DNA from 2 places in the Bacillus sp. DX3.1 genome. Region 1 is predicted to be linked to the other one. Evidence: a T-box and tRNA genes for the amino acid it is inferred to sense, from the RefSeq annotation. Region 1 holds a T-box; the other holds one or more tRNA genes.
What was found. The T-box of region 1 lies ahead of leuS (leucine--tRNA ligase). A T-box ahead of a tRNA ligase gene usually reads a tRNA of that ligase, here a tRNA-Leu.
Positions count from the first base shown of each region.

Region 1 (15,157 bases):
TTAGTATCGATTCTCGGCCTTGTATTTTATCATGGCTGGCCGTTATATGTCGTCTGGCTTGCATTAATTGGATTTGGTTCTGGTATGGTATTTCCATCGATGTATGCGATGGTTGGAACGGTTTGGCCAGAAGGTGGCCGGAGAGCATTTAATGCAATGTATGTCGGACAGAACGTTGGGATTGCTGTTGGAACAGCGTGCGGTGGTTTAGTTGCTTCTTACCGTTTTGATTATATTTTCTTAGCGAACTTTATTTTATATTTTATTTTCTTTTTAATTGCCTTTATTGGATTCCGTGGTATGGAAGACAAAAAGGAAAAAAGTTTACAAACACCAGGGGAAACGAAGAAAGCATGGTCACTTACACCAGGATTTCGAGCACTTCTTATTGTGTGTGTCGCATATGCTTTATGCTGGGTTACATATGTACAGTGGCAAGGTGCAATTGCAACGCATATGCAGGAGTTAAATATTAGTCTGCGCTATTACAGTTTATTATGGACGATAAATGGGACGATGATTGTTTGTGCACAGCCACTTGTCAGCATGATCATTCGAGCGATGAAACGCTCTTTAAAACAACAGATTATGATCGGAATTTGTATTTTTGCTGCGTCCTTTATTGTACTCAGCCAAGCGCAACAGTTTACGATGTTTCTTGTCGCAATGGTAACATTAACAATTGGTGAATTATTCGTATGGCCAGCTGTTCCAACGATTGCAAACATATTAGCACCAAAGGATAAAATCGGTTTTTATCAAGGAGTGGTTAATAGTGCAGCAACTGTTGGAAAAATGTTTGGACCTGTTGTCGGTGGAGCGATTGTTGACATATATAATATGGAAGTATTGTTCATTGCCATAATGGTAATGCTTGTAGTAGCGATATTAGCAGCGAGTATATATGATAAACGAGTAAAAGTAGAAGAAACTCCCCAAGAAAAAATTGCAGTTTAGTTTGACGGAACATGTAACATGTTTTAGAATATATTTAATATAACTTATATGTAATAACAGTGAGAAGGAGTAGTAGTAATAGAAGCTGGTTTAGAGAGTTGACGGTCGGTGCAAGTCAATCCACGTTTCATTATGAACTCGCCTTTGAGTTGCAGTTGTGAAATGAAGTAGCAATTGCCGTCTATCCACGTTACGGATCTAAGCGAATGTATATATTAGTGCTTGTTCAAAAAGGAGGATAAAGAAATGCGACAGCTATCTTTACCGGACGTTTTGAACATCCTCTATTACATTAATTTAGGGTGGTACCGCGGGAATCTATAACCTCTCGTCCCTTTTCTGGGATGAGGGGTTTTTTGTATTTTAGGCGGTGAAAATATATAGAATTTGAATGGAGGGTGTTTAATGAGTTTTAATCATCAAGAGATTGAGAAGAAGTGGCAAGCGTATTGGGAAGAGAATAAAACATTCCGTACGCCAGATGAAACAGACAAACCGAAATTTTATGCACTAGATATGTTCCCATATCCATCAGGTGCAGGCTTACACGTAGGGCATCCAGAAGGATATACGGCAACAGATATTTTATCTCGTCAGAAACGTATGCAAGGTTACAACGTTCTTCATCCAATGGGATGGGATGCATTCGGTCTTCCGGCAGAGCAATATGCACTTGATACTGGAAACAGCCCAGCAGAATTTACTGAGAAAAATATTAACACATTCCGTAACCAAATTAAATCATTAGGTTTCTCTTATGATTGGGATCGTGAAGTAAATACAACGGATCCAAGTTATTATAAATGGACACAATGGATTTTCTTAAAGCTATATGAAAAAGGTTTAGCTTATGTAGATGAAGTACCAGTAAACTGGTGCCCAGCCCTTGGTACAGTACTTGCAAACGAAGAAGTAATCGATGGCAAGAGTGAGCGCGGTGATCATCCAGTTGAACGTCGTCCAATGAGACAATGGATGCTAAAAATTACGGCGTATGCAGATCGTTTACTAGAAGACCTAGATGAGCTTGATTGGCCGGAAAGCTTAAAAGATATGCAACGCAACTGGATCGGTCGTTCTGAAGGTGCAGAAGTACACTTCAATATTGACGGTACAGAAGAGAAATTTACAGTTTTCACAACGCGCCCAGATACACTATTTGGTGCAACATACTGCGTATTAGCTCCAGAGCATACGCTTGTTGCTGGGATTACAACTGCAGATCAAAAAGAAGCAGTGGAAGCATACATTGACTCTGTAAAAGCGAAAAGTGATTTAGAGCGTACAGAGCTTGCAAAAGAAAAAACAGGCGTATTTACAGGTGCTTATGCAGTTAACCCAGTAAACGGTGAGAAATTACCAATCTGGATTGCTGACTATGTTCTTGCAACTTATGGAACAGGTGCAGTAATGGCAGTTCCAGCACATGACGAACGTGATTATGAATTTGCACAAACATTCGAGCTTCCAATGAAAGAAGTTGTAGAAGGCGGAGATATCACGAAAGAAGCACATACAGGTGATGGAGCGCACGTGAACTCAGCATTCTTAGATGGTTTAAACAAAGAAGAAGCAATTGCCAAAATGATCGAATGGCTTGAAGTAACAAGCGCAGGAAATCAAAAAGTAACATACCGCTTACGTGACTGGTTATTTAGCCGTCAACGTTACTGGGGTGAGCCAATTCCAATTATCCATTGGGAAGATGGCACAATGTCAGCTGTAAAAGAAGAAGAATTACCATTAATTCTTCCGAAAACAGAAAACATCCGTCCTTCTGGTACAGGTGAATCGCCACTTGCAAATATTGAAGAGTGGGTAAATGTTGTAGACCCTGAGACTGGCAAAAAAGGTCGCCGTGAAACAAATACAATGCCACAATGGGCAGGTAGCTGTTGGTACTATTTACGTTATATTGATCCAACAAACAGCGAACACCTTGCTGATCCAGAAAAAATAAAACAATGGCTTCCGGTTGATATTTATATCGGCGGTGCAGAGCATGCGGTACTTCATTTACTATACGCACGCTTCTGGCATAAGGTGTTATACGATGTAGGAGTTGTTCCAACGAAAGAGCCATTCCAACAACTATTTAACCAAGGTATGATCTTAGGTGAAAACAACGAAAAAATGAGTAAATCAAAAGGTAATGTTGTAAACCCTGATGATATCGTAGCAAGCCATGGCGCAGATACACTTCGTCTATACGAAATGTTTATGGGACCATTAGATGCTTCGATTGCTTGGTCTGAAAATGGTCTTGATGGAGCTCGTCGCTTCTTAGATCGTGTTTGGCGCCTATTTGTTCAAGAAAACGGTGAATTAAGCGAGAAAATTACAGGTGCAGCAAACAAAAATCTTGAAAAAGCGTATCATCAAACAGTGAAGAAAGTAACAGAAGACTATACAGAGCTTCGTTTTAACACTGCGATTTCTCAAATGATGATGTTTGTGAATGATGCATATAAAGCAGAATCACTTCCAAAAGAGTATGTGGAAGGTTTCGTGAAAATGTTAGCACCAGTTGCACCGCACGTTGCGGAAGAACTTTGGAACAAGCTTGGATATAACGAAACAATCACATATGCAAGTTGGCCAACATTTGATGAGTCTAAACTTGTAGAGGACGAAGTTGAAATCGTTGTTCAAGTAATGGGTAAAGTACGTGCGAAGTTAACGATGAAAAAAGATGCATCAAAAGAAGAAATGGAACAACTTGCAATTGAAGCAATTCAAGAGCAAATTGAAGGGAAAACAGTACGTAAAGTAATTGTTGTTCCTGGAAAACTTGTTAATATCGTTGCAAATTAATGAGAAAGAGCAGTCCTGTTAAGGGCTGCTCTTTTTTTTAGAGACAACTAAGGAAATAGCGAAATTCAAGTATAGACAAACACCTATTCTTTCTTCTGAAATATGATAACAAGGGCACGTTAATTTAGGAGAAAGAGGTGAAAGAAATGAAGGGGATAGATAATAACGCACAGCATGCTGCTATGCATAATTGGACGGATGGATATTCTCATATGCTAATGGGAGGAGCGGAGCATCCAAGGAGTGGTGGTGGCTTCCCAACAATGGTAGGAGGAACAGGGCATCCAGGGAGTGGTGATGGTTTCCCGACAATGGTAGGAGGAACAGGGCATCCAAGGAGTGGTGGTGGCTTCCCAACAATGGTAGGAGGAACAGGGCATCCAGAGAGTGGTGGTGCTTTCCCAACAATGGTAGGAGGAACAGGGCATCCAGGGAGTGGTGGTGGCTTCCCAACAATGGTAGGAGGAACAGGGCATCCAGGGAGTGGTGATGGTTTCCCAACAATGGTAGGAGGAACAGGGCATCCAGGGAGTGGTGGTGGCTTCCCAACAATGGTAGGAGGAACAGGGCATCCAGGGAGTGGTAGTGCCTTTCCAACAATGGTAGGAGGAACAGGGCATCCAAGGAGTGGTGGTGGCTTTCCAACAATGGTAGGAGGAGTAGGAACTTATCCACAAGGAGTTCATGGGTGGCATGGTCATCATCAACATCATGGTCATCACCAACATCATGGTCATCACCAACATCATGGTCATCACCAACATCATGGTCATCACCAACATCATGGCCATCACCAGCACCAAGTTCATCACCAAATACATCCGCAAGCGGTTCTTTATCAAATGCAGCATCATGGTCACCAGCATCATGGTCACCAGCATCATGGTCACCAGCATCATGGTCACCAGCATCATGGTCACCAGCATCATGGTCACCAGCATCACGGTCACCAACATCATGGTCACCAGCATCACGGTCACCAGCATCACGGTCACCAACATCATGGTCACCAGCATCCAATATGGTATGGCGGTGCTGGAAGCGCTGGAAGTACTGCAGGAACAGTTGGAGCGGCAGGGCATGCCGGACATGTTGGTCATTAAAAAATTAAATAAACAACATATTAAAAAAATTCTCTTGGATGCAAGGGGATTTTTTATTTTGGGAATAGTAAGGGTGAGGGGAGGTGCATTACATATGGGAAAAGGTAGAAGCAATAATGCTGGTAAAAAGCAACCAAATTTCGATGATTCATCTAATTTCTCTAAAGGGAAACAAAGTCAAACGACAGAACCGAAGAAGAAATAAAGACAAACGTCCATCAGTGGAGGTTTACTGCACGTTAATGAGGTATACAGGAAAGGGAGCTATCTATAAGGATGGCTCCTTTTCGTATGAAACAGAACAGTTAAGAGTGATGTTAGATGCTTGATCAATTCTGTGTGGGGCTTTTTTTCTTTGAGGAGTTTTTTGTGCGCCCATGTATTCTTCTTCTCTATATTTTTTAGCAAATTATTATATTCTCAGTGTTAACAGAAATTTGTGGATATAATTTGAAAAGTAAAATATGGACCTATTGATCTAATTTCTCAACCGATGTTTTTTATATCATGTAGTATAATTAATTATATAAAAATTCGGATAATAAAAAGAGGGATAATCTATGTCTATAGGAAAAATCATTTATTACCATCGTAAGAAGCAGAATAAGACACAGGAACAGCTTTGTAACGGGATTTGTTCTATTACTCACCTGAGTAAAATTGAAAACAATTTCAAAGAAGCACATACAAAAACATTGCAAATGCTATGTGAAAGATTGCAGATATCAATTGAGGAAGAGAATAAAAAAACACAGCTTTTAAAACGAAAGCTGGATCTTTTTAACGATGCTATGGAACGGCTTCATAAAGAGCAAGCAGCAGCGTTATATAAAGAACTATCAGAACAGAAAGAATATGTTCAATGCACGGAGATGATATATGTATACGAGTTATATATGCTTCGTTACTTATTATTCTTGAATCAATTCTCGGAATTTAAAAAAGCATCATCAAAAATGAAAAGGGATGTAACAAAATATAGTTCATATGAACTATATCTATGGACTTTCCTTCAAGCTCTTTATTATGGCCGAACAGAACGATATGTACAAGCGCTCGAAATTCTGAATCGTATAGAAGAAAAAGCAGAACAGTACAGCGAAAAACTCACTGAGTATTATTACTATAGATCGGCAATGCATGGCCATTTGTATCAGTATTCTTTATCTATTCATTATGCATACAAAGCATTACGTATTATGCAAAATACGAATAACATTTTGCGCATTGTATATATCAAGATGATTATCGCTGTAAATCTCATATACATGGGCGAATTTGAAGAATCAGAACAGATGCTTATTCCCGTTTTAAGTGATGTGGAACTACTGCAGGATACAGGAATGAAAGCAATAGCTCTTCAGAATTTGGGTTTTTTATATTATAGACAAGGTGACTCTAAAAAGATGTTCGAATATTACTCTCAAGCTCTTGAATTAAAGAAAAAACATACAACCTCCTATTATGTGACAGTCTCAAGTATGGCAGAAGCACTTATCGAATTGAATCAACATGAAAAAGCAGCTGTACGATTAAAACAAGAATTAGATTCCTTTCAAGACCGCAAATCATCAAATTATATAGAGCTAAAAATAATGTATCTTGAAGCTCTTGGCAATCAAAAGACGCTTGTTCAATATTTAATAAAGTATGGGCTGCCGATGTTAGAGAAGCATATGAATCTCAGTAAGATGATAAAGTATTTAGATATAGTGATATTATATTATGAGAAAAAAAAAGATATCTCTTCTGCGAACTATTATTTGCAAGCATCCAACCGGATTCTTAAAAAGTTACTTTTTAATGCCGAAAACCCTGCGATGCTTAGGAATTTGGAGGAGAATAATTAGTATTTTGATAGATGAAAAGTCCAATTGGTGAGAGCTATATAAATCCATTTTGATTTTTCGACATATAAGCCGCGGCTATGGATAACAAAAGGTGACCTGCACTCGTTTTCTCTCTTTGTTTTCACTATGTCTGGGCAGGAAAAGGATCTGACCGCTTCTATGCATGGCCGGATGATCTCTCCCCCACCTAAAAAGAAGGGTCTTATGTCGGTTTTTTAATTTGTATTTATATAATTATCAGTGGAGGATGAAGGAAACCCCCACTGATAAAAGTTTTACTTTATTATTTTCGTGATTAAAGCTTGAAATTATTTTGTCTTTAGATATTTTCCCAAGTTTAAAACATACAATACGCTATGTTTTTTTTGTTTTTTCTTCGTTTTTTCGAGAAAAACCTCCTGCAAAGTATAAGATTAGACTGTAAATGACAATAATTTTCCCAATAAACAGATTTTTCGGACTTATATATAATGAGATCACATAAAGGAATAGATTAAAACATTTCTGCTAAGTAAAGCGTTGAGAAAGTAATAATCTTATATAGAAAGAACAATTGTAAATGGGGGAAACAACATGAAGGGGAAGAAATCTATTAAAATTCTTACAGGAGCATTGGCTGCTGGCATGCTATTATCATCTGCTATCCCGTATAACGTATTGGCGGAAAGTACATCTAAGATAGAGGGGATTGCTGATGCGAAATCTGTATTGAGCGGTCTTACAAAAGAACAGAGAGCCGCTTTGAAAACATTAGATGCTAGACCGGAGTTTACGATTTCTCCAGATGTCAACACAACAACTCCTGATAAAGTGAACATTATTGTGGAGTTTAAACAAGCACCTGCCAAAATTGAAATATTAAAGCAGACAGCTAAAGGGAAGAAAATGACTCTTTCTGCTGCAGAAAAAAAAGTAGAAGAATCTCATCAAGAATTTAAGGGAGTACTTCAACAACTACAAAAAAAGAAAGATGTGGAGAAGGACTTTCAATCTTCCAAGATTACAAGAGAATATAAAAACGCATTCAATGGCGTGGCAATGACATTGCCTGGAAATACAATTGAAGATTTAGTGCGCTCTGGTGTTGTCAAACGTGTTTGGAAAGATTCTGATGTAAAACTTGATTTGCCAAAAGAAACAAATAAGGCCACTGTACAGCCAAAGATGATTGATAGTGTTCCGCAAATCGGCGTGGATAAGCTTCATGCAGAAAATATAACAGGTAAAGGCATTAAAGTCGGTGTAATTGATACAGGAGCTGATTATAACCATCCTGATTTAAAAGATGCGTATAAAGGATATCGTGCGCAAGCTGGGGTGGATTCAAAAACAGTTGACCCGAATTCTGTAAAAGGCTGGGATTTCATTGATAATGATGCCGATCCAATGGAAACAACATATAAGGATTGGAAAAATTCAGGAGGGGCTCCTGAAGTCAATAATGGTAGTGCCTACTACACATCGCATGGAACACATGTATCCGGTACAATTGCTGCAGATAAGAAAAATACTGTAGATTACGCCGTAGAAGGGGTAGCTCCTGATGTAGATTTGTATGCGTACCGTGCGTTGGGTCCATATGGAGGCGGGAGCACGAATGGTATTCTTGCTGCTATTGATAAGGCAGTGAAAGATGGTATGAACGTCATCAACTTGTCATTAGGTGCATCTATTAACGATCCTTTATATCCTACATCGATAGCATTAAATAATGCAATGTTATCTGGAGTTGTAACGGTTGTGGCAGCTGGAAATGCAGGGCATGGAGAGGGAAGTCTTGGATCGCCTGGAGCCGCAGCTCTTCCGATTACAGTTGGTGCAAGTGATTCTGCTGTAAGCGTACCAACATTTACAGGGGATGTAGGAGATCTACATATAGAAAAGATGATGCTCTTAGGCAAAAACTTTACGGACAAGCTTGAAGATTTAAAAGGACAATCGTTGCCAGTCGTTTATGCAGGACTTGGAAAACCAGGGGATTTTACTGGGAAAGACGTGAAAGGAAAAATTGCACTTATTCAGCGCGGTGAAATTACATTTGATGAAAAAATGAAAAATGCAGTACAAGCAGGAGCTAAGGCAATGATTGTGTATAACAATGTGGATGGTGATATTACAGCTTATATGGGAGAAGGTACATCGTTTATTCCTTCTTTCCGCTTAACAAAGACAGATGGTGAGAAATTGCAGGCAAAAGCAGCACAAGGGGATGTAACCTTTACATTTGGAGAACTGAGTAACACAAAAACAGAAGGTGATCATTTAGCAGATTTCAGTTCCCGAGGTCCGGCAAATAAAACAGATGATATTAAACCGGATGTTGTAGCGCCGGGTGTGTCTATTTTCTCTACTGTTCCTGAATATATAAATGATCCAAAAGATGGCGACAATTATACGGTAGCATATGGGCGTATGTCTGGTACATCGATGGCGACTCCTCATACAGCTGGGGTAGCGGCATTGATGTTACAAGCGCATCCGGACTACAGCCCGTTTGACGTGAAAGAAGCACTCATGAACACGGCAGTCGATTTAAAAGAAGAGCGTTCTGTATACGAAATGGGAGCGGGAAGAATTGACGCGTATCGAGCAGTTCATGCAGATACCTCTATTGAGGTTATCGACAAAACATCAAATATCGAGAATGGTCAAGCGGTAGAAATTGAAGAGAAAACCGGCTCTATTGCATTTGGCCGTAAGCATCAATCGAAAAATTCTTCCATTACAGACAGCAGGAAAGTTGTGATTCGAAATAATAATCAACAAGAGGAAAAAGAGTTCAAAATAGAAGTAGAGTATTCATCGGAAAATGTAGGCGTGCAGGATGCAGCAAAAAACGGTGTGAAATTGAGCGTACAGGAGTCCATTAAAGTAAATCCGAAGGCTTCTGGAGAAGTGAATCCTGAAATTTCCATTCCAGCAAATGCGGAATTGGGTAGATATGAAGGATATATTCACATTACAAACAAAAATAATGAAAAAGAAACATATCAAGTTCCGTTTGCCGTTCGCTTGACAGAGCAAGGGATTGCATCTGTAAATTTACTTCGAGATACGATGGCGACGGATTTGACGAAATGGCACTCTTTTATGGACGGGCCGTTCTCACCGTTGTCATATAAATTGAACAGTCCACTGGAAACGGTTGATGCGATTGTGAAGGATCGAAAAACAGGAAACGCGTTAGGGTTTGTTGGTACAGTTGACGCAAGCAATAAGACACCTAATAAAGAATATTACATTCTATATGGCCTGACGGGAAATGTGTTTCCATTTACAGGTGATCCGAATCATCCGATTGGGGATAAACCTGTCACGTTGCCTGATGGAGATTATGAACTTGAATTCATCGGATACGATAAAGAAGGAAAATCCTATACAAAAAGTGACACGATCATGATTGATAATGTAGCACCAGAAATGAAATTTAGTGATGTACAGCCTGGTGTCCATGAAATTGGTGAATCCATGTTTACAGAGGAAGACGGGCAGCGCGGATTTTGGGTGCACGGCAATATTTATGACACTGGAATAGATGCATTAAAAGCAAAAGGGCTTCCGTATGATCAAAAGGCGAATAAGATTGTATATTTCCAAAACTCTTTCTTTCCTTCTGGTACATTAAATTCGATTCAACCAAATGGTGACTTTAAATTTGGGGTAGCGCCAGAAGAATTGAACGAACCATTAGATTTAAGATTATTTGGATTGGATGCTGCGACAGCAGGTGATTCAATTCGTGGATATCAAAACTATACATTCGTTAAAGAAGGAACAGAATATGCTGCACCAAGTTATAACAAGGATAAAGTTAAATTAGGTGACAAAATTACGATGACTTTGAACTTAAATAATGTGAAACAGCTTCTCTCTGGTAGTTTTGAAGTGCCATATGATAAACAATTGTATAAATTTACAGATGTCAAACCAAATCCTACGCTTACAAAATACGCGGAAGAACATGGATTAAACGTGAAGCTTTCAAATCCAGCTATTACGGAAGGTAATGTGAACAATAAAGTGAAAGTTGATGCGTCTTTAGAGGGGAACGGATTTAAAGGAATAGATGAAGATATTCCGTTTTTAGATGTCACATTTGAAATAACGAACGATGAATATCATTTGGAGTTAGCTTCACTTAAACCAGACAAGTTTACTTATACAAAATTTGGTGCAGCAGAAGCAGCTACAATTCCTGTTTTTCAAGATAAAACTTTTGTCTTCATTTCAAAACATTCGAGAATTAGAGGGTATATTAAGCCAGAAGCTTTCTTTACCCCAGAAGGCTATCTTCCTAACAAAGATTACACAAAATTAGGTGCAAAAGTATACGCTGTTTCTGAAGATGGGAAGAAATATCTAGGAACAATCGACAAAAATGCTCTATTTGAGATTCATAATGTTCCTGTTAGTGATAAAGAATATGACATTATTGTAGAGATGCCGGGGCATCTGCAAAGTAAACTTACAACAAAGCTCGGTAAAATGAGCGATGGGGAGCTAGTTGGACAATATTACACTGCGTATATGGATAATAATCTTGCTGGTGATCTAAACAGCGATAAGATGGTAGATATTAAAGATGCGAGAATAGCAGCTCTATCTTATGGGAAAGAGAAAGTATCAGTAACTGATGGTGACGTCAATCAAGATGGTGTAGTGAATGAAACGGATATTCGTTTTATTGAAAAGAACTTCTTGAAAAAGGGACCTGATGCAAAGCCAAATCAAAAACCAAAGGAAAATGTTGGCCCAGTAACATTGGAGAAAATTCTGCGTTCCATCGGATTGGAGCCAAAAAATAAATAATATTATACATTTTAATAGAAGGATTCTAGAGATGACTTCATACGTGTGCACATAACCTGATAGATTTTGAATGATTGACATGAGGAGTAAGAATCGGAGACGCTCTAAAACGACGTTTCCGGTTTTTCTTAATTTTGTATTTGAAGATAGAAAGAGTGGCGTGAGATAGAAATGATTCTAAAATTATTTCATTTAGTTATCACGCATAGAAGAGTAATTCAGTTTTTTGAATCTTAATATTTAGAATTTTAGGAGGGGGATTAAAATGGGGATAAAACAAAAATTAGGTATGGGTGTTGTATCTGCGGCGCTTGGTTTAACTTTAGTTGGAGGCGGAACGTTTGCGTACTTCAGCGATAAAGAAGTAACAGAAAATACCTTTGCGGCAGGTACTTTGGATTTAAGCGTTGATCCGCAAGTTATCTTGAACGTGGACAAAATAAAACCAGGCGATGAGATGGAGCGAGGCTTCCAATTAATTAATAACGGAACTTTAAAAATTAAAGATGTGCACCTTCTTACTGATTACACTGTAACAGATGCAAAAGGTGACAATGGAAACGCTGATTTTGGCGATCATATTCGTGTAGATTTTCTATGGAACTTGGATAAAAACAGTGTTCCTATATGGTCTACTACATTGTCTGAACTAAAGAAAGCGACGCAAGCTGGTGACGTTCTTAATCTGGTAGAAAAAGATATTGTAAACCATGAAGGGGATGGACTTGCTCCGGGTGATGATGATACTCTTTATGTGAAATTGACATTTGTTGATAATAAAGAAGAGCAAAATATATTCCAAGGAGACACGTTGAAATTGAACTGGACGTTTGATGCGACTCAAACAGAAGGAGAAGATAAATAAAGCTTTTATTCAGGCGGGAGAAATCCTGCCTTTTTAGTAGCACTTATTTAGGGGAGATTGTTATTGAATAATCATCATCGTTTTGCGTAAAGAGTCTCTGAAAAGAATAATAACGATTGAAATTATCGAACGGATTTACAGATTAAAATATCAAATCAATGTAGAGGCAATTCAATATTTTGCTTAAGTAATTATGTTACACCCACCTGAGTAAGGGAAAAAAGTAATTTAGGGAGAGGCTCTTATACCACTATTCGCAGGCAGTAATACCCCCACCTCAACATTTAGCTGATGTGGGGGATAAACTGTCCGTAAAAGCCCGATTCGTGAGGGCTAATAATCACTGGGGATGAAGAACCTCCTCCACTGATTCAAATTTCACTTTATTTTCCTGCTTTTTCTAATGCTTCTTGACGTTGACGCTCAATTTCAGCACGAAGCTGTGGTTCTGGTGCCTGCCAGCCTTCTGGTTTTAAAATTTTGCCGTCGCCTTCACGGAAACGTGGTTTACCGTCTGGGAATAATTTAGACATATTTGCATTGTTTACAATTTCAAATCCTTTATCTGGGCGCACTCCCATTTCAGCAAATGTTCCAAATGCAAAATAAATAAGATCAATCAATGCATCGTATTGATCTTCTACAGTATTTGCTTCTAAAAATTCTTCAAGCTCTTCTTGCATAAAGCTTGCGCGAATTTTCGCACGCTCTTCTGTTAATTTCGTTGGTACATCTGTAACAGGGTGTCCGAATACCTCGTGCATTTTTGCAACAAGTTCGTATCCTTTATCTAAACCTTTTTCGTTTGCCATGTTGTTTCATCCTTTCGCGTTTTGTGCCGAATTTCATTGTAACATAAGGAGGGAGTGTAACGAAAAGAATAGAATAGAAAAAGAACATCCTATATGAAATAAGATGTTCTTTCCCTATTCTTCTTTCTTTATTAAAAATGATAAAACAAGATCAATCCCAAATATCCCAACAAGTAGCATAGGTACAACAACAAGTAAATAACGTGTGAAAGAAACATTTTTTAAGTATGTATGAGCAAATAAAAAGACGCCGAGAAACAGAATACCATTTAAAATAGGTTTTACTAACTTTTTAGACATAAGCTCCCCCGTAAGTATCTTTTTTCTATATAAATACAAATTAAAAAACCGACATAAAACCCTTCTTTTTAGGTGGGAGAGAGCATCCGGCTATATGTCGAAAAATCAAAATGGATTTATATATATGTAAGTAAATTTGTAAGTGTTATCAAAAAACTCCTCTCTCCGTTGTATCATGTTGGAAAGAGGAGTTCAATCATTATCTGACATTTTGAGGATGGATATTTGTTTAGCATTTATTTCACGTCATTCGATAACACCTGAATTTGTAATATTGACTTCGTATTTCACTTTAATGGGAACATCTTTGTACATCTTTTGCCATTCTTCTAACTTGAATGGCCGATAATTTTGCCGGAATTTTGCTCCGAGACCAAGCGGATCAACATTTAAAGATTGAAATTTTTTGATGAGTTTTGTGGCTGTAATATTTAATTGTTTTTCAACTTCTCGTGATATTTTTTTGGTGTTCTTTTTATTTTCTAGGTTCACTTGTTTTGAAAGTTCTAGAATGCGTGCATCTATTTTTACTTTAATTAAAAAGGAAGGTTTTCCATTTTTTATATTTATAGTGTACGTTGGCTTGGAATGTATGTTATTGATCATTACGTATCCATTATTACTTTTAAATTCTTGTGAATCTAACCGATGTTTTTCCAATAACCCTTTAAATATGAACATATCTTGTTGATCAATTTTTCCGACATACTTATCCTTTTTTAAAAGCCCAATGCCAGTGATTTTGATTTTGTCTTTACTCTTTTTTAGGATAGGCATATAAGAATCTTGGCCTTCACGATAATAACGAAATGCACCTAAATGTAAATTATCAGTTGGTAAGGGACCTGTTTGCATGTTATGCTCTAACATTTTTGTTATATAAATAGCAACATTAGATGAAGTTGTATATTTTCCTTTTAACAGCTCAGGTCCATTTCCTTCTAATAATCCAACATACAATGAGTTTCCGATGCTGACATCACGAACCAATGTGTCAAAGGAGGTCGACAATCCTTTTTTGGCAATTCTTGTAGTAAACAATGCAATGCGCATTTGTCCGCTTGCAAATGGTTGAGAAGATTCCAAAGAAGTATCAGCTTTTACTTGTTTAACGGCATTTGCTACTCCTTCGTAGACCTGTACTTTATTTCCTTTTCGCTGTATAGGACAAACCGATGTCACCTTTACTTTATTGTTTTTTGCTGTATCAAAAACAATCCCTTGAATTAACTGGACATCATCAACAATATTTTTTTGCAAACAGCCTGTTATGGTGAACAAACAAATACATGAAAGAAGAATTAGTTTTCTCTTGATTTTTTCCATTTTTTTTTCACCCACACGATAAGAAATAAGATTGGGATGTAAACATATATAAGCCAAAGACTAATTTTGGAAATATAACTAATAAAATCGTTGATATCGTGCCTGTTTGTTAAAAGTTGTGAAACAATAATGGTAATTAGTATGAAAGAAAGTAAAATGTATTTTTGCTTTACATGAAAGATTTCATGCGTTCCTCTTGTAGCAGCCCATAATGGAAGAATAAAACTTGTAAGAATTACAAGTGCATAGCCGGAGATGGCAATGTATTCTAGTCGTTCGATAAAGGGTAATTTAATAACTTGTGTCATTGAAAGCTGAGAC
Region 1 covers NZ_CP128153.1:4,417,758-4,432,914, reverse strand. Annotated here, with positions in the region: gene QRE67_RS22220 (MDR family MFS transporter) at 1-957, shown strand, start outside; T-box leader at 1,008-1,296, shown strand; gene leuS (leucine--tRNA ligase) at 1,363-3,771, shown strand; gene QRE67_RS22210 (VrrB protein) at 3,918-4,874, shown strand; gene QRE67_RS22205 (hypothetical protein) at 4,861-5,079, shown strand; gene QRE67_RS22200 (helix-turn-helix transcriptional regulator) at 5,435-6,724, shown strand; gene QRE67_RS22195 (S8 family serine peptidase) at 7,298-11,533, shown strand; gene QRE67_RS22190 (TasA family protein) at 11,799-12,398, shown strand; gene QRE67_RS22185 (pyrophosphohydrolase domain-containing protein) at 12,782-13,210, opposite strand; gene QRE67_RS22180 (hypothetical protein) at 13,325-13,510, opposite strand; gene QRE67_RS22175 (Ger(x)C family spore germination protein) at 13,757-14,836, opposite strand; gene QRE67_RS22170 (spore germination protein) at 14,812-15,157, opposite strand, start outside.

Region 2 (15,157 bases), 1.4 Mb from region 1:
CCTATCAGCAGATATCAATGGTGATGCCGGATAATAACGTAGCTTGGTCACAGGGGAAAGAAGAGAATACATGGATTGCGAAAATCCCGAACGAAGAAGTTATCATTTCAATGCTTATTTCAAAAGTAGTCCAAGCTTTTCAAATTAAAGACTTAAAAATTAACGAAGTATCAACAGAAGAAATTATTCGCAACATTTATGAAGAGGGTATGATTCATGGGTAAGTACATCGAAATGATTCGTATTCGGTTTTTAATGATGCTTGCCTACCGAACGAATTATTACAGCGGAATCTTAATTTATACAATTAACATCGGAGCTTATTATTTTCTATGGCAAGCAATTTATAGCGGAAAAGAGAATATTGAAAGCTTATCGATTTCTCAAATGACAACATATATTGCAATTGCATGGATGGCTCGTGCTTTTTATTTTAATAATATCGACAGAGAAATTGCGATGGAAATTCAGGAGGGACGTGTAGCGGTTGAATTAATCCGTCCATACAACTACTTAGGAATGAAAGTAATGCAAGGACTTGGAGAAGGGATATTTCGCTTCGCCTTCTTTTCTATTCCAGGTATGGTTATCGTTACGCTTCTATTTTCATTACAAATTACAACAAACTTTCAAACATGGCTTTATTTTTTCCTATCGTTAGTCTTTAGTTTTATCATTAATACACAAATTAATTTAATGACGGGGATGCTTACATTTTTCTTATTTAACAATAGTGGAATTATGTATGCAAAGCGCGTTGTCATTGATTTATTTTCAGGATTATTGTTACCGATTAGTTTCTATCCTCTATGGGCACAAAAAGCAATGGTGTTCTTGCCGTTTCAAGCAATCAGCTACATTCCAAGTATGATTTTCTCAGAAGGGATACAAGGGAGTGCATTGTATCAGGCTTTATTATTTCAAATGATTTGGTCAGTAGTCCTTATTATTCCAATTGTACTTATGTGGAAAACAGCAAGAAAACGATTGATTGTACAAGGGGGATAATGAGATGTTATATATAAAGCTGTTTTTACAGTATGCAAGCCAATATATAAAAACAAAATTAGAATATCGCGGCGATTTTATCATCGGGTTATTATCTGATTTACTGCTACAAGCTGTAAACTTAATTTTTATTCTTGTTGTTTTTGGGCATACACAAGCATTGAAAGGTTGGAGTAGAGAAGAGGTTATTTTTATATATGGCTTTTTCTTAGTTCCGTTTGCTATTTTCTCTGCGTTCTTTAATATATGGGATTTTAATGATCGTTACATTATTAAAGGAGAGATGGATCGCGTTTTAACGAGACCGATTCATAGTCTGTTTCAAATTATATTAGAGCGTATGGAACTGGAATCTTTAATTGGTGCAGTGACAGGGATCGTTGTAATGGGATATGCAGCGGTGCAATTACAGTTATCCTTTTATTGGTACGATTTCTTTCTATTCATATTGATGGTAGCTGGCGGGGCACTTGTATATGGAGGAATCTTTATAACACTCGCAAGTATTGGTTTTTGGTCAGATGCGAAAAGTTCCATTATGCCACTCATGTACAACATTGGGAATTACGGGCGTTATCCAGTAAATATTTATAATCGTGTCATTCGCTTTATTTTAACATTTGTATTACCGTTTGCCTTTGTTGGTGTATATCCTGCTGCTTATTTTCTTAGAAAAACAGAATGGAACAGTTATGCATTTGCGACACCAGTCGTTGGTGTGATTTGTTTTACGATTGCATTAACGCTTTGGAATGTAGGCGTGAAAAAGTACCGCGGTGCGGGGAATTAATGAAGGGTTAACATCCTATATATTGCCCGGTAACTTTGGGATAAATAGGCCTTTGTCCTCATACATATAAGATGAGGTGGGGGACATGTTGTGGGGACTTATTTTATTAATTGCAGCGATTGCTGTTTTAAGAAGCATTCAATTGTTATGGAACTCAGCTGTGGAATCAAAGCGTTTCTTTTCATTCTATAATTTAGCTTCGCTATTTCTTATTTATACAACGGTACTTATTGCATTTGGATTAAGTTATGTTGTGTTAGAAGAAACGGGTTTAGTTGTGTTAAGAGAAGATGGAGAAGAGCTAACGGTTCGTTCTTTTCATCTTGTAGAAGTATGCCTATACTTTAGTGCAGTAACATTATTATCAGTTGGATATGGAGATGTAACCCCGATTGGAATTGGGCGCTGGATTGCAATTGTTGAAGCATTGATTGGATATACATTACCGTTTGCTTTTGTGGTTCGAACGGTAATGGAAAATGAAAAATAAGGGAACATTTGTTATAGTAGAAGGAAAAGGTAAGGAGTGATAAAAATGGTCGCAGTAGGAGAAATGGCACCAGATTTTACACTAGAAGGAAGTAATGGAGAGCAAATCAAATTGTCCGATTTTCACGGCAAACATGTTGTATTGTATTTTTATCCGAAAGATATGACACCAGGATGTACGACAGAAGCATGTGATTTTCGTGACGCGTACGGGTTGTTCCAAGAGAAAGATACGGTTATTTTTGGGATAAGTCCAGACCTAGTAAATAGACATTTAAAATTTATTGAAAAGCACGATTTACCATTTGTACTTTTAGTGGATGAAGATCATAAAGTGGCAGAACTATATGATGTTTGGAAACTAAAGAAAAACTTTGGAAAAGAGTATATGGGAATCGAGCGCTCTACATTCCTTATTAATAAAGACGGCGAGCTTGTAAAAGAGTGGCGTAAAGTGAAGGTAAAAGGTCATGTAGAGGAAATTCTTTCTTATATAAAATAAGATACCTGTTCGAAAGGGATAAAAAGAATAATGATGGAGTATGAGGCATATGCCTATACTCTTTTGCTGACGTTCCATATATTAAAAGGGTAGGGCATACCTCCTCAGGTGATAGTATTTTAAGTGCGAGTTTTCGCACTTTTTTTATGTGCAAATGTATAAACAGGGGACGAGTTTACATAAGAATAAGTATGATCCGAAAATAAACCACATAGTTATAGGAGAAATATTGACGATTGAAAAGAAAAGGAGTACACTCTTTATAAGAATTATAAAATAATAATCCGTATAGAATCGGGGGGCATGACGGTGGTCAAAGAAGAATTAAAAGAAGCGCTAGAAATGCTGAAAAATACGGGTGTACGTATAACTCCACAGCGTCATGCTATTTTAGAGTACCTTGTGGAATCTATGACGCACCCAACAGCGGATGAAATTTATAAAGCGTTAGAAGGTAAGTTTCCAAATATGAGCGTTGCGACTGTCTATAATAACCTACGTGTATTTAAAGAAGTCGAGCTTGTAAAGGAATTAACTTACGGAGACGCTTCAAGTAGATTTGATTATGTTACAAGTCAACATTACCATGTGATTTGTGAAGACTGTGGTAAGATTGTTGATTTTCCTTATGTAGGTTTGGAAAAAATTGAAGATGAAGCTGCGAAAACAACGGGCTTTGTTATTAATAGTCATCGTTTAGAGATTTATGGTGTATGTCCAGAATGTCATAAGGCGTAATATATAATAAAGAAAGAGGCTGATGATTTTCATCAGCCTCTTTCTTTATTATATGGAAATGGTACATGTCCTGTTTAAGCTTTGTAATTTTTTCTATTATACTTCTCATCAAACTCTTTTCCTTCTAAATTTCGATCAAGCGTTAATGGCTGATTACAATGCATACATGCATCTACGCGTCCAAGTATTTTGGTTGGTTTATTACAGCTTGGACAAATAATTTGTACGGTTTTTGTAGATAACATTCCAATCCAAAAGTAGACAACTGTACTAGCGATAACAGCTAAAAAGCCAACCATCATAAAAGTTGTCATGATAATAATATTCTCACGGAAAAATACGCCTAAGTATGCAATGAAGAGGCCGATAAATACTAAACTTAATGCAAAGGTTCGAATTTTATTGATCTTGTTAGAATACTTAATCCCCATTCCCATCACGCTCCTATAGCAACAATATAACATAAAATTTAGAATCTTTGGTTAAAAAAGAAAGGTACTATATTGAAATTGTAGAAATGAGAAGTGTGAAGAAGTAAAATGAGATGTGAAATTTTTTTATAAAAAGTATTGACCCTATACATTCAGCATGATATATTAATAACCGTCGCTGATGCGAAACAACAGAAAGCAGAAAGCGAAAAACAAAATGAAAAACTTAGTTGACATCAAAAAACGAAGATGTTAACATAAGGAAGTCGCCAATCGAGCGGCAAACAAGTTCTTTGAAAACTGAACGAAACAAACAACGTGCAACGTCAATTTTTATTTTTATGATGCTAGACAAACTAACTTTATTGGAGAGTTTGATCCTGGCTCAGGATGAACGCTGGCGGCGTGCCTAATACATGCAAGTCGAGCGAATGGATTAAGAGCTTGCTCTTATGAAGTTAGCGGCGGACGGGTGAGTAACACGTGGGTAACCTGCCTACAAGACTGGGATAACTCCGGGAAACCGGGGCTAATACCGGATAACATTTTGCACTGCATGGTGCGAAATTGAAAGGCGGCTTCGGCTGTCACTTGTAGATGGACCTGCGTCGCATTAGCTAGTTGGTGAGGTAACGGCTCACCAAGGCAACGATGCGTAGCCGACCTGAGAGGGTGATCGGCCACACTGGGACTGAGACACGGCCCAGACTCCTACGGGAGGCAGCAGTAGGGAATCTTCCGCAATGGACGAAAGTCTGACGGAGCAACGCCGCGTGAGTGATGAAGGCTTTCGGGTCGTAAAACTCTGTTGTTAGGGAAGAACAAGTGCTAGTTGAATAAGCTGGCACCTTGACGGTACCTAACCAGAAAGCCACGGCTAACTACGTGCCAGCAGCCGCGGTAATACGTAGGTGGCAAGCGTTATCCGGAATTATTGGGCGTAAAGCGCGCGCAGGTGGTTTCTTAAGTCTGATGTGAAAGCCCACGGCTCAACCGTGGAGGGTCATTGGAAACTGGGAGACTTGAGTGCAGAAGAGGAAAGTGGAATTCCATGTGTAGCGGTGAAATGCGTAGAGATATGGAGGAACACCAGTGGCGAAGGCGACTTTCTGGTCTGTAACTGACACTGAGGCGCGAAAGCGTGGGGAGCAAACAGGATTAGATACCCTGGTAGTCCACGCCGTAAACGATGAGTGCTAAGTGTTAGAGGGTTTCCGCCCTTTAGTGCTGAAGTTAACGCATTAAGCACTCCGCCTGGGGAGTACGGCCGCAAGGCTGAAACTCAAAGGAATTGACGGGGGCCCGCACAAGCGGTGGAGCATGTGGTTTAATTCGAAGCAACGCGAAGAACCTTACCAGGTCTTGACATCCTTTGAAAACCCTAGAGATAGGGCTTCCCCTTCGGGGGCAAAGTGACAGGTGGTGCATGGTTGTCGTCAGCTCGTGTCGTGAGATGTTGGGTTAAGTCCCGCAACGAGCGCAACCCTTGATCTTAGTTGCCAGCATTTAGTTGGGCACTCTAAGGTGACTGCCGGTGACAAACCGGAGGAAGGTGGGGATGACGTCAAATCATCATGCCCCTTATGACCTGGGCTACACACGTGCTACAATGGACGGTACAAAGAGCTGCAAGACCGCGAGGTGGAGCTAATCTCATAAAACCGTTCTCAGTTCGGATTGTAGGCTGCAACTCGCCTACATGAAGCTGGAATCGCTAGTAATCGCGGATCAGCATGCCGCGGTGAATACGTTCCCGGGCCTTGTACACACCGCCCGTCACACCACGAGAGTTTGTAACACCCGAAGTCGGTGGGGTAACCTTTATGGAGCCAGCCGCCTAAGGTGGGACAGATGATTGGGGTGAAGTCGTAACAAGGTAGCCGTATCGGAAGGTGCGGCTGGATCACCTCCTTTCTATGGAGAATTGATGAACGCAGTTCATCAATATACGTTGACTTGTTTCGTTTCGTTCAGTTTTGAGAGAACTAAATCTCTCGAAATGTATGTTCTTTGAAAACTAGATAACAGTGTAGCTCATATTTTTTTAATTAATTTTGGTTAAGTTAGAAAGGGCGCACGGTGGATGCCTTGACACTAGGAGTCGATGAAGGACGGGACTAACGCCGATATGCTTCGGGGAGCTGTAAGTAAGCTTTGATCCGAAGATTTCCGAATGGGGAAACCCACTATACGTAATGGTATGGTATCCTTACCTGAATACATAGGGTATGGAAGACAGACCCAGGGAACTGAAACATCTAAGTACCTGGAGGAAGAGAAAGCAAATGCGATTTCCTGAGTAGCGGCGAGCGAAACGGAATCTAGCCCAAACCAAGAGGCTTGCCTCTTGGGGTTGTAGGACATTCTATACGGAGTTACAAAGGAACGGGGTAGACGAAGCAGCCTGGAAAGGCTCGTCATAGAAGGTAACAACCCTGTAGTCGAAACTTCGTTCCCTCTTGAATGTATCCTGAGTACGGCGGAACACGTGAAATTCCGTCGGAATCTGGGAGGACCATCTCCCAAGGCTAAATACTACCTAGTGATCGATAGTGAACCAGTACCGTGAGGGAAAGGTGAAAAGCACCCCGGAAGGGGAGTGAAAGAGATCCTGAAACCGTGTGCCTACAAATAGTCAGAGCCCGTTAATGGGTGATGGCGTGCCTTTTGTAGAATGAACCGGCGAGTTACGATCCCGTGCGAGGTTAAGCTGAAGAGGCGGAGCCGTAGCGAAAGCGAGTCTGAATAGGGCGTTTAGTACGTGGTCGTAGACCCGAAACCAGGTGATCTACCCATGTCCAGGGTGAAGTTCAGGTAACACTGAATGGAGGCCCGAACCCACGCACGTTGAAAAGTGCGGGGATGAGGTGTGGGTAGCGGAGAAATTCCAATCGAACCTGGAGATAGCTGGTTCTCCCCGAAATAGCTTTAGGGCTAGCCTTAAGTGTAAGAGTCTTGGAGGTAGAGCACTGATTGAACTAGGGGTCCTCATCGGATTACCGAATTCAGTCAAACTCCGAATGCCAATGACTTATCCTTAGGAGTCAGACTGCGAGTGATAAGATCCGTAGTCAAAAGGGAAACAGCCCAGACCGCCAGCTAAGGTCCCAAAGTGTGTATTAAGTGGAAAAGGATGTGGAGTTGCTTAGACAACTAGGATGTTGGCTTAGAAGCAGCCACCATTTAAAGAGTGCGTAATAGCTCACTAGTCGAGTGACTCTGCGCCGAAAATGTACCGGGGCTAAATACACCACCGAAGCTGCGGATTGATACCTATGGTATCAGTGGTAGGGGAGCGTTCTAAGGGCAGTGAAGTCAGACCGTAAGGACTGGTGGAGCGCTTAGAAGTGAGAATGCCGGTATGAGTAGCGAAAGACGGGTGAGAATCCCGTCCACCGAATGCCTAAGGTTTCCTGAGGAAGGCTCGTCCGCTCAGGGTTAGTCAGGACCTAAGCCGAGGCCGACAGGCGTAGGCGATGGACAACAGGTTGATATTCCTGTACCACCTCTTTATCGTTTGAGCAATGGAGGGACGCAGAAGGATAGAAGAAGCGTGCGATTGGTTGTGCACGTCCAAGCAGTTAGGCTGATAAGTAGGCAAATCCGCTTATCGTGAAGGCTGAGCTGTGATGGGGAAGCTCCTTATGGAGCGAAGTCTTTGATTCCCCGCTGCCAAGAAAAGCTTCTAGCGAGATAAAAGGTGCCTGTACCGCAAACCGACACAGGTAGGCGAGGAGAGAATCCTAAGGTGTGCGAGAGAACTCTGGTTAAGGAACTCGGCAAAATGACCCCGTAACTTCGGGAGAAGGGGTGCTTTCTTAACGGAAAGCCGCAGTGAATAGGCCCAAGCGACTGTTTAGCAAAAACACAGGTCTCTGCGAAGCCGTAAGGCGAAGTATAGGGGCTGACACCTGCCCGGTGCTGGAAGGTTAAGGAGAGGGGTTAGCGCAAGCGAAGCTCTGAACTGAAGCCCCAGTAAACGGCGGCCGTAACTATAACGGTCCTAAGGTAGCGAAATTCCTTGTCGGGTAAGTTCCGACCCGCACGAAAGGTGTAACGATTTGGGCACTGTCTCAACCAGAGACTCGGTGAAATTATAGTACCTGTGAAGATGCAGGTTACCCGCGACAGGACGGAAAGACCCCGTGGAGCTTTACTGTAGCCTGATATTGAATTTTGGTACAGTTTGTACAGGATAGGCGGGAGCCATTGAAACCGGAGCGCTAGCTTCGGTGGAGGCGCTGGTGGGATACCGCCCTGACTGTATTGAAATTCTAACCTACGGGTCTCATCGACCCGGGAGACAGTGTCAGGTGGGCAGTTTGACTGGGGCGGTCGCCTCCTAAAGTGTAACGGAGGCGCCCAAAGGTTCCCTCAGAATGGTTGGAAATCATTCGTAGAGTGCAAAGGCATAAGGGAGCTTGACTGCGAGACCTACAAGTCGAGCAGGGACGAAAGTCGGGCTTAGTGATCCGGTGGTTCCGCATGGAAGGGCCATCGCTCAACGGATAAAAGCTACCCCGGGGATAACAGGCTTATCTCCCCCAAGAGTCCACATCGACGGGGAGGTTTGGCACCTCGATGTCGGCTCATCGCATCCTGGGGCTGTAGTCGGTCCCAAGGGTTGGGCTGTTCGCCCATTAAAGCGGTACGCGAGCTGGGTTCAGAACGTCGTGAGACAGTTCGGTCCCTATCCGTCGTGGGCGCAGGAAATTTGAGAGGAGCTGTCCTTAGTACGAGAGGACCGGGATGGACGCACCGCTGGTGTACCAGTTGTTCTGCCAAGGGCATAGCTGGGTAGCTATGTGCGGAAGGGATAAGTGCTGAAAGCATCTAAGCATGAAGCCCCCCTCAAGATGAGATTTCCCATAGCGTAAGCTAGTAAGATCCCTGAAAGATGATCAGGTTGATAGGTTCGAGGTGGAAGCATGGTGACATGTGGAGCTGACGAATACTAATAGATCGAGGACTTAACCATATAATATGAAGCAATGTTATCTAGTTTTGAGAGAATATAAAAAAACTTGTTGACTTTTTAAATCAATCAGGTATAATAATGATTGTCTCAAATGAATATAGTCTGGTAATGATGGCAGAGAGGTCACACCCGTTCCCATACCGAACACGGAAGTTAAGCTCTCTAGCGCCGATGGTAGTTGGGACCTTGTCCCTGTGAGAGTAGGACGTTGCCAGGCTAACATTATTCCGCAGTAGCTCAGCGGTAGAGCTATCGGCTGTTAACCGATCGGTCGTAGGTTCGATTCCTACCTGCGGAGCCATGATGGAGAGCTGTCCGAGTTGGCCGAAGGAGCACGATTGGAAATCGTGTATACGTCATAAGCGTATCAAGGGTTCGAATCCCTTGCTCTCCGCCATAACATTTTTGGCCCGTTGGTCAAGTGGTTAAGACACCGCCCTTTCACGGCGGTAACACGGGTTCGAATCCCGTACGGGTCACCACTTCGGAGGATTAGCTCAGCTGGGAGAGCACCTGCCTTACAAGCAGGGGGTCGGCGGTTCGATCCCGTCATCCTCCACCATATAAAATATATGAATAGTAACGTCGCGGGGTGGAGCAGTCTGGTAGCTCGTCGGGCTCATAACCCGAAGGTCGCAGGTTCAAATCCTGTCCCCGCAACCAATGGTCCCGTGGTGTAGTGGTTAACATGCCTGCCTGTCACGCAGGAGATCGCCGGTTCGACCCCGGTCGGGACCGCCATTTATTTTTTGGCTCGGTAGCTCAGTCGGTAGAGCAGAGGACTGAAAATCCTCGTGTCGGCGGTTCGATTCCGTCCCGAGCCACCATTTTAAAAATGAATATGCCGGCTTAGCTCAATTGGTAGAGCAACTGACTTGTAATCAGTAGGTTGGGGGTTCAAGTCCTCTAGCCGGCACCATGTAAGTTTCGGAGGGGTAGCGAAGTGGCTAAACGCGGCGGACTGTAAATCCGCTCCTTCGGGTTCGGCAGTTCGAATCTGCCCCCCTCCACCATTTACATTTTATATAGGGGCATAGTTTAAAGGTAGAACAGAGGTCTCCAAAACCTCCAGTGTGGGTTCAATTCCTACTGCCCCTGCCAAAACACAACATGGCGGTTGTGGCGAAGTGGTTAACGCACCGGATTGTGGCTCCGGCATTCGTGGGTTCGATTCCCATCAGTCGCCCCATTTTTATTTTAAACATTTACAAATAAAATAATGGTTACACACATACAATGTATTAAAACTTCGGTGGGCTATAGCCAAGCGGTAAGGCAACGGACTTTGACTCCGTCATGCGCTGGTTCGAATCCAGCTAGCCCAGCCATTCTTGCGGAAGTAGTTCAGTGGTAGAATACAACCTTGCCAAGGTTGGGGTCGCGGGTTCGAATCCCGTCTTCCGCTCCAAGTTTAATACGGCGGCATAGCCAAGTGGTAAGGCAGAGGTCTGCAAAACCTTTACCACCGGTTCGAATCCGGTTGCCGCCTTTTTTGTTATCTAGATATAGTGAAATTAGTAGACGAGTACAACTTAAAAGAGTAGTGCAATACTAAGTTCGTTATGTCGAATTTTTTTATATTTTGCCTGAGTGGTGGAATGGCAGACACGCCGGACTCAAAATCCGGTGCCTTCACGGGCGTGTGGGTTCGACCCCCACCTCAGGTATCTAGTAAACAAGGCTTCGTATTTAATTATACGAGGTCTTGTTTTATTTGCTTATATATTACTTCTGGTTAACTTGTGATTAATGAGGTGGAAATTCATATACTATATAAATACAAATTAAAAAACCGACATAAACCCCTTCTTTTTAGGTGGAAGAGAGCATCCGACCATGCATAGAAGCGGTCAGATCCTTTTCCTGCCCAGACGTAGTGAAAACAAAGAGAGAAAACGAGTGCGGGTCACCTTTTGTTATCCATAGCCGCGGCTTATATGTCGAAAAATCAAAATGGATTTATATAAAAGGGATTTTATAGTGTCTGAAGAACATTAATATATATTATAATTTAAATGTTATTGATATTCTCTGGAGGATGAAAGATGGGACATACACCACCTAAACATATTATTGCAGTTTCTGCTTATATCACGAACGAAAATAATGAAGTTCTTTTAACACAGGTTCAGTGGAGAGCTGATACATGGGAAATGCCTGGTGGACAGGTAGAAGAGGGAGAAGCACTTGATCAGGCAGTCTGTAGAGAAGTACTTGAAGAAACAGGTCTTATTGTAGAACCTATTGGAATAACAGGTGTTTATTATAATGCATCAAAGCATATTCTAGTAGTTGTATTTAAGGTGGAGTATGTTAGTGGAAAAATAAAAACACCACCTGAAGAAATAAAGGAAGCAAAATTTGTTGCATTAAATGAAAGTAATATTGACGAGTATATAACACGCCCTCATATGAAGTCGAGGACACTGGATGCTATGAAAGCAAAGTATTTTACCCCATATGAAACTTGGAAAGTAGATCCTTATAATTTGATAGTAAGATTATAAAAAGAAGTAAAGTTTTTTGGTGTGTGTATATTTTATTTTAGTTCCTTATTGAATAGCTTTTAACATTTATTCTGCTGTTTTCAACACCACATACTTTGAGAGTAAGGTTTAGTTATAACTATTATTTGAAAATTAATCATAAATTTCCTGTTATAATATGTCTTATACATAATATTTAAAAAATTAAAAACAGGAGGAGAGATTATGAAAAAAAAGTTATTGTACTGGGTGGGCTCAATTGCTGGTTTAGCTCTTGTAGGATTTGGAATATTTTATGGATTAACGGCTACATCTACTATAAGCGTGGAGAAAGAATCTGTTTCCTCTGAAGCAGTAAAAGAAAAAAAAGAAGAACCAGTATTGGAGGAAAAAGATTCACAAGAAAATACGGCACAGATTGAAGGTGTTGATTTACAATTAGATATTGATAACAGCTCACCCGAATCGGCAGTTATAGCAGCTATGCATAAAATGACTCATCAAAAAGTACGTGCACAAGAAAAGTGGGGCGCAATTCCAATGACTAAGCAAGGTACAGATCTCATATATAATATCGTCGCTCAAAGCTCATTCAAGGAGAAAGATAGATTATTACAAATTGCTGAAAGATGGAAGAATCGTGATTTTAGTCAAATATCAGATGACCATAATTTCTTTTGGACTTTTGATGGAGGAACAATCGGAAAAGCGTATGGTATGCTGAATACTTCAGAAGAAAGAACTTTCGCCATTAATAACTTTGGTGAGGAAATGACTGGGAAGTTAGTTAAATCTGGTGATCTTTCAGCTAAATAATGAAATAACTTAGTAAAGAAGTAGAAAGTGAAGCAAAATGAACTTATATAAATACAAATTAAAAAACTGACATACAACCCCTCTTTTTAGGTGGGAGAGAGCATCCGACCATGCATAGAAGTGGTCAGATCCTTTTCCTGCCCAGACACAGTGAAAACAAAGAGAGAAAACGAGTGCAGGTCACCTTTTGTTATCTATAGCCGTGGCTTATATGTCGAAAAATCCAAAATGGATTTATATAGTAGATATTGAGAATAATGAAGATGTATTTTTTTGTATTCATTAAGGACGAGTTGTTTGATCCCGAATCAAACAATTCGTCCTTTTTATCCCGCTATTTGCGGGCAGTAATCCCCCACTGATCAAAGTTTTACTTTATGTATAGTGTGTGGACGCAGGGACGTCTAATATGCTGTTAGAACGGATAGGCTAGGAGAATAGAGAAAATAGGTGATTATCCACTGTATTGGGTCATCAGCCCCTATTGAATTACAGGTAGAGAGATTTTATATGTTGATAAAAGGAACGTTCGTTTGGTATGATATCTATATTGTTCTAATGGAGAGTAAAAATTGTTATTTCAACCTTTAAGATATTTTGGTAAGGGAAAAGTTTGTATTATGTTATATAAATACAAATTAAAAAACCTACATAAAACTCTTCTTTTTAGGTAGGAGAGAGCATCCGGCCATGCATAGAAGCGGTCAGATCCTTTTCCTAACCCATGCCAAGTGAAAACAAGGAGAGAAAATGAGTACAGGCCACCTTTTGTTATCCATAGCCGCGGCTATATGTCGAAAAATCAAAATGGATTTATATAGAAAGCACTTAAAGGTCAAGAAAATCCAAAGTGATATAATAGAAGAATAGATACATTATATTGACGTTTTTGAATGAGTAGGAGTTTGTGCTATATAAATACAAATTAAAAAACCGACACATAAAACCCTTCTTTTTAGGTGGGAGAGAGCATCCGTTCATGCATAGAAGCGGTCAGATCCTTTTCCTGCCCCATACCAAGTGAAAACAAAGAGAGAAAACGAGTGCAGGTCACCTTTTGTTATCCATAGCCGCGGCTTATATGTCGAAAAATTAAAATAGATATATATAGAATATGTATTTTATACCTTACAACAATGTAAGGTAGGTGTAAGAGAAATCGATGGGATCTTCCGCACATTAAAGGTATTTTTAAGATAAGAACCATACATGCTGTAAAGAAAAGAGGTGTGCACGATGAAAGAACGAGTACTGTCTAGAGTAAACTATCATCAACGAGTTTCATTCAATCCAATTGCAAAGTTTCTTTATAAAGCTATCATTTTATTATTATTATTAAGTTGTACATTATTATTTATCGGAAATGCAATGGTTGAACGAAGTAATATTAGCAAGTTACATGTACCTGCTAAATTTGAGGTGCCAGAGTCATTAGCTCACGCATTTATTGCGACAGAAGATAAACGATTTTATCATCATGACGGTTTAGACTATATAGCAATTGTTCGGGCTTCAATTGAAAATATAAAAGCTGGTGGCGTTGTACAAGGTGGAAGTACAATTACACAGCAGCTTTCTAAAAATGCTTTTTTATCAAATGAACGTACATTTTCTCGTAAATGGAAAGAAATTTTTTATACAAAAAAAATTGAACGCACATATACAAAAAATGAAATTTTAAAATTATATGTGAGCAATATTTATTATGGAGAAGGTGCATGGGGGATTGAGAAAGCAGCGCAGTTATACTTTGGTAAAGAGGTGAATCAATTAACACTAAGTGAAAGTGCAATGATGGCTGCTATTGTAAAAGCCCCTTCCTATTATTCACCTGTTCAGAATTATGATAAAGCGGTAGAGAGACGGAATGTCGTTTTAAAATTGATGGAGAGAGAAGGCTATATTAGCCATGCTGAATATGTACAAGCAACAAGTGAAAAATTAGTGATTCGTCATGATATTAAAGCGGAGCACCCAGTACAAAAAGTTGCTCGTGAAAAGCTTGTAAGTTAAAAACTAAGTTCCATATGGAACTTAGTTTTTTTATGAATGAAACAGTCAAAATTGAGACACAATATTGACACATTTTCCATGTTTTTGGCGATTTTGTGAGCGTGTTCATTGCGTGACTTATATAAGTATTGATATCATGTGTAATGTATACAACAATGTATACAGAATATGAATTTAAAGAGGAATGTATATGAAATCATCAAACAAAATTATGGTTCTTGGCGTTGTTTTTTCTGTTGCAGTACTGATCGTAATTGGGACAATTGTGTACAGTATTATAAATGATAAAAAAGATAAAGGAAATGAAATGTTTGCGTACTCTACGCAGCAATCATTAGGAGAGAAAGATGCTCCGATTAGGGTTGTTGAATTTGGCGATTTTAAATGCCCAGCTTGCCGAACATGGGATGCAACGGTATTACCTCGTTTAAAAGAAGAGTATATCAATAAAGGGAAAGTACAGTTTTATTTTATTAACTTCCCATTCATCGGAAAAGATTCTAAGCTAGGAGCAGCGGCTGGTGAGGCGATTTATAAACAAAATCCAGAAGCGTTTTGGAAGTTCTATGATGAAATATACCAAAATCAAAAAAGTGATAAGGAAGAATGGATTACAGAAGAACTGCTTGTGAATATGGTGAAGGAAAAACTTCCAAATATTGATGTGGAACAGTTCAAAAAAGATATGCATAGTAAAGAAATAAAAGATAAAGTACAGAAAGATCTTGATCGTGCATTGAAACTAAAAGTACAAGGTGCACCCTCAGTATATGTAAGCGGCGAGCTTGCAAACCCAGATTATGATAGTATGAAAGCAGCAATCGAAAAAGAATTGAAAAAGTGATGAGTATTCATCACTTTTTTTCGTCTTTTTTCGACAAAATTCTTGCTTCAGCTTTTTGTACA
Region 2 covers NZ_CP128153.1:600,684-615,840, forward strand. Annotated here, with positions in the region: gene QRE67_RS02895 (ABC transporter ATP-binding protein) at 1-224, shown strand, start outside; gene QRE67_RS02900 (ABC transporter permease) at 217-1,008, shown strand; gene QRE67_RS02905 (ABC transporter permease) at 1,013-1,798, shown strand; gene QRE67_RS02910 (potassium channel family protein) at 1,884-2,288, shown strand; gene bcp (thioredoxin-dependent thiol peroxidase) at 2,334-2,789, shown strand; gene perR (peroxide-responsive transcriptional repressor PerR) at 3,099-3,527, shown strand; gene QRE67_RS02925 (YgzB family protein) at 3,602-3,958, opposite strand; rRNA gene QRE67_RS02930 (16S ribosomal RNA) at 4,321-5,872, shown strand; rRNA gene QRE67_RS02935 (23S ribosomal RNA) at 6,015-8,936, shown strand; rRNA gene rrf (5S ribosomal RNA) at 9,038-9,153, shown strand; tRNA gene QRE67_RS02945 (tRNA-Asn) at 9,163-9,237, shown strand; tRNA gene QRE67_RS02950 (tRNA-Ser) at 9,242-9,333, shown strand; tRNA gene QRE67_RS02955 (tRNA-Glu) at 9,344-9,418, shown strand; tRNA gene QRE67_RS02960 (tRNA-Val) at 9,423-9,498, shown strand; tRNA gene QRE67_RS02965 (tRNA-Met) at 9,523-9,599, shown strand; tRNA gene QRE67_RS02970 (tRNA-Asp) at 9,602-9,677, shown strand; tRNA gene QRE67_RS02975 (tRNA-Phe) at 9,688-9,763, shown strand; tRNA gene QRE67_RS02980 (tRNA-Thr) at 9,780-9,855, shown strand; tRNA gene QRE67_RS02985 (tRNA-Tyr) at 9,866-9,949, shown strand; tRNA gene QRE67_RS02990 (tRNA-Trp) at 9,964-10,037, shown strand; tRNA gene QRE67_RS02995 (tRNA-His) at 10,050-10,125, shown strand; tRNA gene QRE67_RS03000 (tRNA-Gln) at 10,190-10,264, shown strand; tRNA gene QRE67_RS03005 (tRNA-Gly) at 10,270-10,344, shown strand; tRNA gene QRE67_RS03010 (tRNA-Cys) at 10,355-10,425, shown strand; tRNA gene QRE67_RS03015 (tRNA-Leu) at 10,521-10,603, shown strand; gene QRE67_RS03020 (NUDIX hydrolase) at 10,982-11,443, shown strand; gene QRE67_RS03025 (DUF6241 domain-containing protein) at 11,648-12,238, shown strand; gene QRE67_RS03030 (transglycosylase domain-containing protein) at 13,475-14,251, shown strand; gene QRE67_RS03035 (DsbA family protein) at 14,442-15,095, shown strand.
Region 2: it encodes a tRNA-Leu, which carries the amino acid that the T-box ahead of leuS (leucine--tRNA ligase) is inferred to sense. The anticodon was not compared.